Regions from separate parts of the Carnobacterium alterfunditum DSM 5972 genome, predicted to be linked through region 1. Evidence: predicted binding sites of a transcription regulator. Region 1 holds the regulator's gene; the other holds the start of a gene.
What was found. The regulator LexA, encoded in region 1, represses DNA repair genes until DNA is damaged. The targets are predictions, from matches to a motif close to CNAACANNTGTTNG.

Region 1 (5,138 bases):
CGACACTATTCGTTATCAAGATGATGCTTTGTATATCAATGGAGAAAAAGTAGAGGAAGAGTATTTAAAAAGTTCTGTAGAAGAAATGTCTACGGGAGGCAACTTTACAGAAGACTTTTCACTAGCCTCTAAAACAGGTGAAGAAACGGTTCCTGAAGACAGTTATTTCGTGATGGGCGATAACCGTCAAAATTCAAAGGATAGTCGTGTTTTCGGATTTGTAGATGCTACTACCGTCAGCGGAACAGCCATTCTTCGTATTTGGCCGCTTGAAGAATTTGGTACAATAGAAAATGATTAAAAAGGAAATAAGAAAAAGACTATAAGCAAGCTGTTCTTTTTTTGTGTAAATAGAAAGGTGAAAAAATATGAATATTCAATGGTTTCCAGGACATATGGCAAAAGCGAGACGCCAAGTAACAGAAAAAATAAAACTAGTAGATATTGTGTTTGAACTCGTTGATGCAAGAATTCCACTATCAAGCCGCAATCCAATATTAGATGAAATAATTGGAGAAAAACCTAGGGTCATTATTTTAAATAAAAGTGATTTAGCTGATCCTATTCAAACAAAAAAATGGGTAGCTTATTTTAATGAACAAGGAATAGCAGCAGTCCCTATTGTTGCGCAAGAAGGTAAGGGCATGAAACAACTTATGGAAAAAGCAAAAGAAATTTTGCAACCAAAATTTGATCGAAGAGCTGCTAAAGGAATTAAGCCTCGTGCAATTCGAGCAATGAGTATTGGGATCCCTAACGTTGGGAAATCGACCTTAATTAATCGCTTTATAAAGAAAAATGTTGCGATAACAGGTAATAAACCCGGAGTGACAAAAGCACAACAATGGCTAAAACTAGGCAAAGAATTGGAATTACTCGATACTCCAGGTATTCTTTGGCCAAAATTTGAAGACCCAGCAGTCGGAGAAAAATTAGCGTTGACAGGTGCAATCAAAGATACTATTTTGCAGATGGATGAAATTGCGATGTATGGAATAGGCATAATGAAAACTTATTATCCAGAAACATTTGCTAAACGATTCCTTTTAACTAAAGAAGAATTAGAATTAGGAACACCTGAACTGCTAATGCTGATCAGTGAACGAAGAGGTTTTCGAGAGGACTACAGCCGTGCAGCAGAAATGTTGATCTATGAAATTAGAAGTGGTAAAGCAGGACGATTCACGCTAGATATTGCTCCGGTTTCTTTACCTAAAGAATAGGAGAACGAGAGTGGAAAAACCAATAACTATTGCGGCAATAAAAGATCTTTTGACATCAATTACAAACCCAGCTGATGAACGATTGGTCCAGATCAAAAATGATTCACGTAAAGGTGCTATAAATGCTTATAATGCTTGGGAAAATCGGTTGAAAAAGCAGCAATCGATTCTTGAAAAACAACAAGAGATGCTTCAAATCGAGCACTATTTTTGGGGAAAAGGGACCCAGTATATTGCTGGAATCGATGAAGTAGGAAGAGGGCCATTAGCTGGACCTGTTGTGGCAGCTGCTGTTATATTGCCGATTGATTTTGCTGTGTTAGGGATCAATGATTCCAAGCAATTATCTAGTGCAAAACGAGAATCATTATTCGACCAAATCCAAGAATCAGCGATAGCTATTGGTGTTGGGATAAAAGACCATCAAGTGGTTGATGAAGTAAATATATACCAGGCAACTAAATTAGCAATGATCGAGGCTGTACAACAATTACCTAAACAGCCAGAACAACTGTTGATCGATGCCATGCATTTGCCTGTTAGTATACCCCAAGAAAGTTTTATTAAAGGAGACGCCAAAAGTTTGTCTATTGCTGCAGCCAGTATTATTGCTAAAGTAACAAGGGACAGAATGATGGCTGACTATGATGAATTATATCCTGGATACGGTTTTTCTAAAAATGCTGGTTATGGAACTAAAGTTCATTTAGAAGGTTTACAAAAACATGGCGCATGCCCAATTCATAGGAAAACATTCGCCCCTGTAAAAAATATATTGAAGTAAATAAAACTTTTAAAGTTACCAAGAATATAAAAAAAACGAATGAACAGGAGTTTGCTCCTGTCCATTCGTTTTTTATTATTGGATATGGCTACGATATAGGCCAATGACTTTGCCTAAAATAATAACCTCATTAAGTAGGATAGGGCTCATTGTGTCATTTTCAGGTTGTAGTCGATAATGATCTTCTTCTTTGTAAAATCTTTTACAAGTCGCTTCATCGTCAACAGTCATAGCTATGACAATATCGCCATTATTAGCAGTGCCCTGTTTACGAATAATAACCTCATCGCCATCAAAAATACCTGCGTTGATCATGCTTTCTCCTCGAATAGTCAACATAAACAATGATTCATTTTCAAATTGTAAGTTTGGAGGAAGAGGGAAATAATCTGTTGCTTCCTCTACCGCTAATATTGGTTCGCCAGCTGTTACAGTTCCTAATAAAGGAATTTTATCTAACGCAATGCCCAATTTAGTTAAACCTGATGCTGTTAATTCAATTGCTCGCGGTTTACTAGGATCCCGTTGGATATAACCATTTTTTTCTAAGCGGGAAAGATGGCCATGAACTGTTGAGGTAGAAGATAATGAGACAGCCGTTCCGATTTCTCTAACAGTTGGAGGATAACCTTTTAATTTAACTTGATTATATATATATTGCAAGACTTCGACTTGTCTTGATTCCGGATTTTTACCCATGATAGATACAAACACCTCGTTTCTTTTTTTATCATTTTAAGATTACCATATATGGCACAACAAATCAAACAAACGTTCGTAGCTAAAGATGATAAAAGAATGTTTTTTTTAAAGAAGTTTGTTATAGTTGAACAAGAAAATAAAAATAATGTTGGAGTGATTAAATGTTGCCAAAAGAACAAATTGAAAGAATAAATGCTTTAGCTAATAAATCGAAAACAAAAGGCTTAACTATACAAGAACAAGTGGAACAAAAGAAATTGAGAGATGCTTACATTGAAGCCTTTAGGGGTGGAATGAAAAAAACAATTGAGGGTGTAAAAATAGTCGATGAAGAAGGTACTGATGTAACTCCGGAAAAATTGAAAGAAATACAAAAAAATAAAGGCCTACATGGGAGATAAAAAAGTTGTTCGTCAGTGTGGTGAGCAACAAATTATCCCAATTAGTACCATTCGCTCCGTGAAAGCGTTGCACTTGGAGTGAAATAATAGTAAACTAATAGGGTACTATAAGATAGTTCAAATTGAAAGGATGATTTTTTTGTTTGATAACGTAGACCAATTAGCAGTAAATACAATAAGAACACTAAGTATGGATGGCATACAAAAAGCCAACTCCGGACACCCAGGTTTACCTATGGGAGCTGCTCCAATGGCTTACACATTGTGGACAAAACAATTAAAAGTGAATCCAAAAAGCTCAAAATGGTTCGATCGTGACCGTTTTGTATTATCAGCTGGACATGGTTCAATGTTATTATACAGCTTGTTACACTTAGCTGGATATGACGTTAAAATAGATGATTTAAAACAATTTCGTCAATGGAACAGTAAAACACCTGGACATCCAGAAGTTAATCATACTGATGGAGTAGAAGCGACAACTGGCCCCTTAGGACAAGGAATCGCAAATGCTGTAGGTATGGCTATGGCAGAAGCTCATTTAGCTGCTACTTATAATAAAAAGGGACACTCAATTGTTGATCACCATACATATGCTTTGTGTGGAGATGGCGATTTAATGGAAGGCGTTTCAGCTGAAGCTGCTAGTTTAGCTGCTCATTTGGGACTTGGAAAATTGGTTGTTCTGTATGATTCAAATGACATCTCTTTAGATGGACCAACATCTAAATCCTTCACTGAAAATGTAGGAAAACGTTTTGAAGCTTATGGTTGGCAACATATTCTTGTAAAAGATGGCAATGATCTAGATGAGATCAACACAGCCATTGAAGCTGCAAAAACTGAAACAGAAAAACCTACTTTGATCGAAGTTAAAACTATTATTGGATTTGGTGCTCCTAATGCGGGAACACATAAAGTTCATGGTGCACCACTTGGAGCAGAAGGAATTGAAGCTGCTAAAAAAGCATACGGATGGGAAGGCGAAGATTTCTTTGTTCCTACTGAAGTAGCTGACCGTTTTAAAGAAACAATGATCGAAAAAGGCGCTAAAGCTGAAGAAGAATGGAAAGCAGCTTTTGAAGCTTACCGTACTGATTATCCAGCACTAGCAGAACAATTTGAATTAGCTTTAAGCAATGAATTACCAGCTGATTGGGATGCTGAATTACCATCTTATGATGTTGAAGATAATGCATTAGCTTCTCGTGTTACAGGTAGCCAAGCGTTGAATGCTATCGCTAAAAAAGTTCCTTATTTCTGGGGCGGATCTGCCGATTTATCTTCATCTAATAATACAATGATAGCAGACGTTAAAGATTTTAAAGCTGGCCAATATGAGGGAAGAAATATTTGGTATGGCGTTCGCGAATTTGGTATGGCAGCTGCTATGAACGGAATCGTCTTGCATGGTGGTACTAGAACTTATGCTGGGACATTCTTCGTATTTACTGATTACCTGCGTGCTGCCGTTCGTTTAGCAGCTATTTCTAATTTGCCTGTAACCTATGTGTTCACACATGATTCAGTTGCAGTTGGGGAAGATGGTCCTACTCATGAACCAGTTGAACAATTATCTAGTTTACGTGGTATGCCTAACCTATCGATCATCCGTCCAGCAGATGGAAATGAAGTTGTCGCTGCTTGGGAATTAGCCGTAACATCAAATGATCACCCAACAATGTTAGTCTTATCTCGTCAAAACTTACCTGTACTGCCGGGAACTAAAACTGGAGCGCGTACGAATGTTGCTAAGGGAGCCTATGTTATTTCAGCTCAAGCTGGCGAAAAACCAGAAGGTATTTTATTGGCATCTGGTTCAGAAGTTGCTTTAGCTATTGAAGCTCAAAAAGCTTTGAAAGAAAGCGGACAAGATGTTTCAGTTGTTTCGGTCCCAAGTTTTGATCTATTCGAAAAACAAGATCCAGCATACAAAGAAAGTGTTTTACCAAAAGAAATTCGTAAACGTGTGTCTATTGAAATGGGAGCGACATTTGGCTGGGAGCGTTATGTTGGCCTAGATGGAGC
Region 2 (5,138 bases), 2.2 Mb from region 1:
ATTCAGTAAGAGAAATCACAAAAAAGCATCATCATCATCATCATTCTCATGATCATCCTGTTACGGGCAGTAGTAAAGCAGTCAAAAATATAAAATTTGTTTTTATTTTAAATCTGACATTTTCAGTAGTTGAATTTATTTTGGGAGCCCTGTTTAATAGTGCAGCTATCTTATCTGATGCCGTCCATGATTTAGGCGATTCTTTGTCTATCGGATCAGCTTTATTTTTTCAAAAATTTTCTGCGAAAGAAGCGAATGAGCGGTACAGTTTTGGGCATAGGCGTTTTTCACTTCTGGGTGCATTGATCACCTCGATCATCTTGATAGGGGGATCTATTTTAGTTATCATGAATAGTATTCCATTGTTGTTTGATCCTCAGCCTGTCAATTCAAGAGGGATGTTCTGGCTTTCAATAGTAGCAATTGGAATCAATGGTTATGCCGCATGGTTGATCAGCAAGGGTACATCGAAAAATGAAAAAGTACTCAACTTGCATATGTTAGAAGATGTTTTAGGTTGGGTAGGTGTTTTAATTGTCAGCATCGCGTTAGAGTATACCAATTGGTTTATTTTAGACCCAATCTTATCACTAGTAATAGCGAGTTATATTTTATCGAAAGCCATTCCAAATTTTTTAGAAAGTGCAGCAGTTTTTCTTGAGGTTGTACCAACAGGAGTTGACATGAAAGCATTAGAAGATAAAATAAAGCTCATTCCAGATGTTCATGCCGTTTCACATTTGCATATGTGGTCGATCGATGGAGAAGAAAATGCTCTGGTAGTTACAGTCTATCTCGACTCAGAGGATACCCAAAAACAAGAACAAGTTAAAGAAGACATTCGCTACTTAATCAAAGATGCGAATGTGACTCACTCTACTATTGAGATTGTTGTTGACGAAGAATTTTTCATCCAATAAAAAAGTTGTACTTATTTCATACTACAAACAAAGGCTTCTTCTTTGCTTGCAGTATGAAATTTTGCTATTATGAATATAAATCAAGGCTTCTGAAAAAGCTCTTAAAACCAGGGGCAAGGCAATGGGAATTTAAAAATTTCAGTAATACAAATACGAAATGGAGTGTGGATTTAATGGATAGAAAAGTAGAAGGAACATATTTGTCAAAAGAAGAAACCGTAAGTGCGGTCGAACGTTTGATCAACGAAGGTTATGTAGCTGAAGAAATCATTATCGTAACAAACGAGAAGAATGAAAGTGAGTTAGAAGACTTAACGATCGTTGAGGTGGATGCAGTAGATCCTAATGAGGGATTGTCATTATGGGAAAAATTGAAAGAAACCTTTAGTTTTGGACGCTACAATTCGGATGAACCTTCTAACCCATTAGAGGATTACGGTATTGAAGAAGATCCAGGAGATCATTATACAGAAGCATTAGAAAAAGGTGAAATCGTCATTCTCGTCAATAGTGCAGGGCCAACTAAGACCCACCGTTTATCTCGCGTGACTGAAGATGTGCTTAAAGGGACTGATGAGGTTAACGATGAAACTGTTGCAATTAAAAACCCAACTGAAGTTTCTATAAAAGAAGAAATGGAACCGACTCCTGGTGAGGAAGAACAATTTGATCCTACTAAAGCTCAATCTTCTAGAGAAGATATCGAAGGAGATGCTTTTACAGCTCCCGATAAAAAGCCTTCAACTTCAGATAAAGAGATCAGTCCAACAGATGAAGCAGCTCCTGAATTAACGGGGGATGAATCTACTGTAGTAGCTGAAGATCAAGAGCATGCTTATCCTAATAATATCAGCAAAGGAGTCATTGATGGCGGAAATTCTTCTTCAAAAGCTGCACATATAAATGGAACTGGAAAATTGGATGAGACAAAGCCAGAGCAAAATGCTAATCAACCAGAAAGTGATGCTTATTACAGCGATGGATACGAAGAAGCTGGTGGAAAATCGATCCAACAAGATGAAGAAGAAAACAAATAAAGCTGAAAGAGGTTGAGATTATTTTCTCTCAACCTCTTTTTAGCTTTGAAACTTGAAGGGCGAATCCAAGTCGTCTATTTTGAAAATTTGGTTTTCATTTGTTACGGTTGATTTAGAGGAATAAAACTAAATTATTCTATTCCTCGGTTCGATAATGAGGAATAAAAGGATCGATAAAAGAATGATATTAAGAGACGGAGTGTGTTAAAGATGAATGAACCTAAAATGACCAAAGACGACAAGATTATAGAAGAATCTATTGGAATTGACAATAAACCTAGATTGCAAGATAATCGAGATGAAACTAAAGACGAAGTTACTCCTACAGTCGATCCATTAAAATACCAAGAATATGATCCTGATGTTAATCCATTACAAGGCACACCACTAGACAAAAATTTACCAAATAATGAATTAAGTGGGCCTAGTTCAACAAACCAAGAGGAATTAGATCTACCAAGATTTGATGGCAGCACGTTAGCAGGTCAGCCAAGAAATGATCCAGAAAGAAATTTCCCAAAGCACTGATAAAAAATAACTAAAAGTAAAAGCGACTCTGACTTAGGTCAGTATCGTTTTTTTTTTGAAAAGCAACAATATTCGAATTTCGAACATGTGTTTGTCTTTGGTTTATGCTATACTAGTGAGACTGAAGTAGGAGTGTGAGGCTATGATATATGAACCAAATAGTAAAAAAAAAGCTTCAACATCAGCATTACCTAAAATCACAAAAATTGAAGCGCAAAAAAGGAAAGGGCGCTACAATATTTACTTAGATGAAGAATATGCTTTTCCTGTTGATGAAACCATTTTAATTAAACATATTTTGCATAAAGGAATGGAAGTCTCAGATGCCTACCGTCAAGAGCTAGAAATTGAAGATGGGTACCGCAAAGCTTATGTAAGATCACTCGTCTATCTAAATTATTCTATGCGTTCAATAAAAGAAATCAAAGATGATTTGATCGCCCATGAATTTACTCGTGAAACAGCTGATCAAGTTGTTGAGCAATTAAAAGAACAAGGTTATTTAAATGATTTGATGTACGCTGAAAGTTACACAAGAACCGCTGCAAATGTTAGCGGAAAGGGGCCTTACGTGATAAAAAGAGAATTGAAAAAACGTGGAGTTAATGATGAAATAATTGAAGAAGCATTGGAACAATACCCATTTGATCAAATGGTAGAAAATGGAGTCGCGTTAGCCGAAAAAGTGATGCGACGGTCCACAAGACAATCATCCAGAGAAACTAGCAATAAGATCCGTCAAAATCTGATGCAAAAAGGGTTTCAATCTGATGTGATCACTCAAGTACTTGAACAAATCTCAACAGAAAAAGAAGAAGACGATGAATACAGTGCATTGAAAGTACAAGGCGATAAAATTTGGCGTAAGCAATCCAAATTAAAGGGAGCTAAAAAGATTCAAAAAGTTAAAAGTGGATTGTTCCAAAAAGGTTTTGCTGGTGAGCTGATCTCGCAATTTATTAATGAAAAAGAAATGGAAGACGAAGAAGAATGACACAAATCGAATCAAATGTAACCGAAAAAAAGCAAAAGTTGATTTTTGATATACCTATGTGGCCTCAAGAAAAAATCGAACGATTCCGGGAAACACTTCTTAGCTGGTACGATTTAGAAAAACGAGAGCTGCCTTGGCGAAAAAATAATGATCCTTATCGTATTTGGGTATCTGAGATCATGCTACAGCAAACAAGAGTAGACACGGTCATTCCCTATTACTTGAATTTCATGAAAACTTTTCCAACGATCAAAGGCTTAGCAGATGCAAACGAAGATGTGCTGCTAAAGGCTTGGGAGGGTTTAGGGTATTATTCACGCGTTCGCAATATGCAAACTGCAGCGCAACAAATCATGGAAAATTATGATGGGAAAATGCCTGTCGATCCTAAGGAAATCATTAAATTAAAAGGGATCGGTCCTTATACAGCAGGAGCAATCGCCAGTATGGCATTCGGCTTGCCCGAGCCAGCTGTTGATGGAAATGTAATGCGTGTATTAAGTCGCTTATTTGAAATTGATGCGGATATTGCAAAACCAGGTAATCGTAAAATTTTTGAGGGTATTATGCGAGAGCTGATCGATCCATATAAACCAGGAGATTTTAATCAAGCTTTTATGGATCTAGGTTCAAGCATCTGTACACCTAAAAATTATCATCCAGAATCAAGCCCAATCAAAGAATTTAATCAGTCGTATTTAAAGGGCACATGGGATAAATTTCCTGTGAAAAGTAAAAAGAAAAAAGCCAAACCAGTTTATTATGTGGGGGCGATCATTAAAAACAGCACAGGCGCTTTCTTGCTAGAAAAACGTCCTATGCAAGGCTTGTTGGCTAATATGTGGACCTTTCCATTGATTGAGGAAGAATTGGTGATCCAAGAAACAGGTATTGCAATAGGAACATTGACTCAGTTAAAGGATGAAGAACTTACTGAAAAAGTGATGAAAAATGTTATGCTTGAACTAGGGAGCAAGTATGGGATCAGACCGACTCTTATGGAAGCACCATTTGAGGAAGTCCAACATATTTTTAGTCACCTGAAATGGTTTGTAGCTGTTTATTATGGTCAAATAAGAGTAGAAGAACCAATAAATATTCCTGAAAATTGTTATTGGGTAGAGCCTTCTGACTTTGATCAATACGTATTTCCAGGTCCACAAACTAAAATGTGGCAAAGTTACTTGTCTAAATTCAAAAAATAGCCATTTGTATAAGAAAAGGAAAAGCAAGCAGCTCTTTTTTCAGTTTTTACTTACTGAAAAATGGGTTGTTTGTTTTTTTTATTATTTATTTGGTTTTATACTATAAATAATAAGAGTTGTGATATAATAAATACGAGTCGAGTGTTCAGTCACTCTCTGGTTTATTATTTGCTAAGTTCTTGCAATTTTCACGTGAGAAAAAGAAAGTTGGGTTAGAGATGCATATTCCAAAAGAAGGAGAATACATCACGATCCATAGCTATAAACATGATGGCAGTTTACATCGCACTTGGAGAGATACAATGGTACTTAAGACAAGTGATCAATCGTTAATAGGAGTAAATGATCATACTCTTGTAACGGAATCGGATGGCCGAAGATGGTTAACTCGAGAACCAGCGATTGTTTACTTTCATAAGCATTATTGGTTTAATATCATTGCAATGATAAGAGA

Region 2: recX (recombination regulator RecX) is a predicted target of LexA. The motif match lies at 2,566-2,579, and genes of this name have one in related genera.

Annotation. Positions count from the first base shown of each region.
Region 1 covers NZ_JQLG01000004.1:2,197,245-2,202,382, forward strand. Annotated here, with positions in the region: gene lepB (signal peptidase I) at 1-301, shown strand, start outside; gene ylqF (ribosome biogenesis GTPase YlqF) at 369-1,223, shown strand; gene BR50_RS10830 (ribonuclease HII) at 1,234-2,007, shown strand; gene lexA (transcriptional repressor LexA) at 2,083-2,706, opposite strand; gene BR50_RS10840 (DUF896 family protein) at 2,871-3,110, shown strand; gene tkt (transketolase) at 3,241-5,138, shown strand, end outside.
Region 2 covers NZ_JQLG01000004.1:29,419-34,556, reverse strand. Annotated here, with positions in the region: gene BR50_RS00800 (cation diffusion facilitator family transporter) at 1-920, shown strand, start outside; gene BR50_RS00795 (general stress protein) at 1,094-1,957, shown strand; gene BR50_RS00790 (hypothetical protein) at 2,168-2,485, shown strand; gene recX (recombination regulator RecX) at 2,628-3,479, shown strand; gene mutY (A/G-specific adenine glycosylase) at 3,476-4,684, shown strand; gene ntdP (nucleoside tri-diphosphate phosphatase) at 4,903-5,138, shown strand, end outside.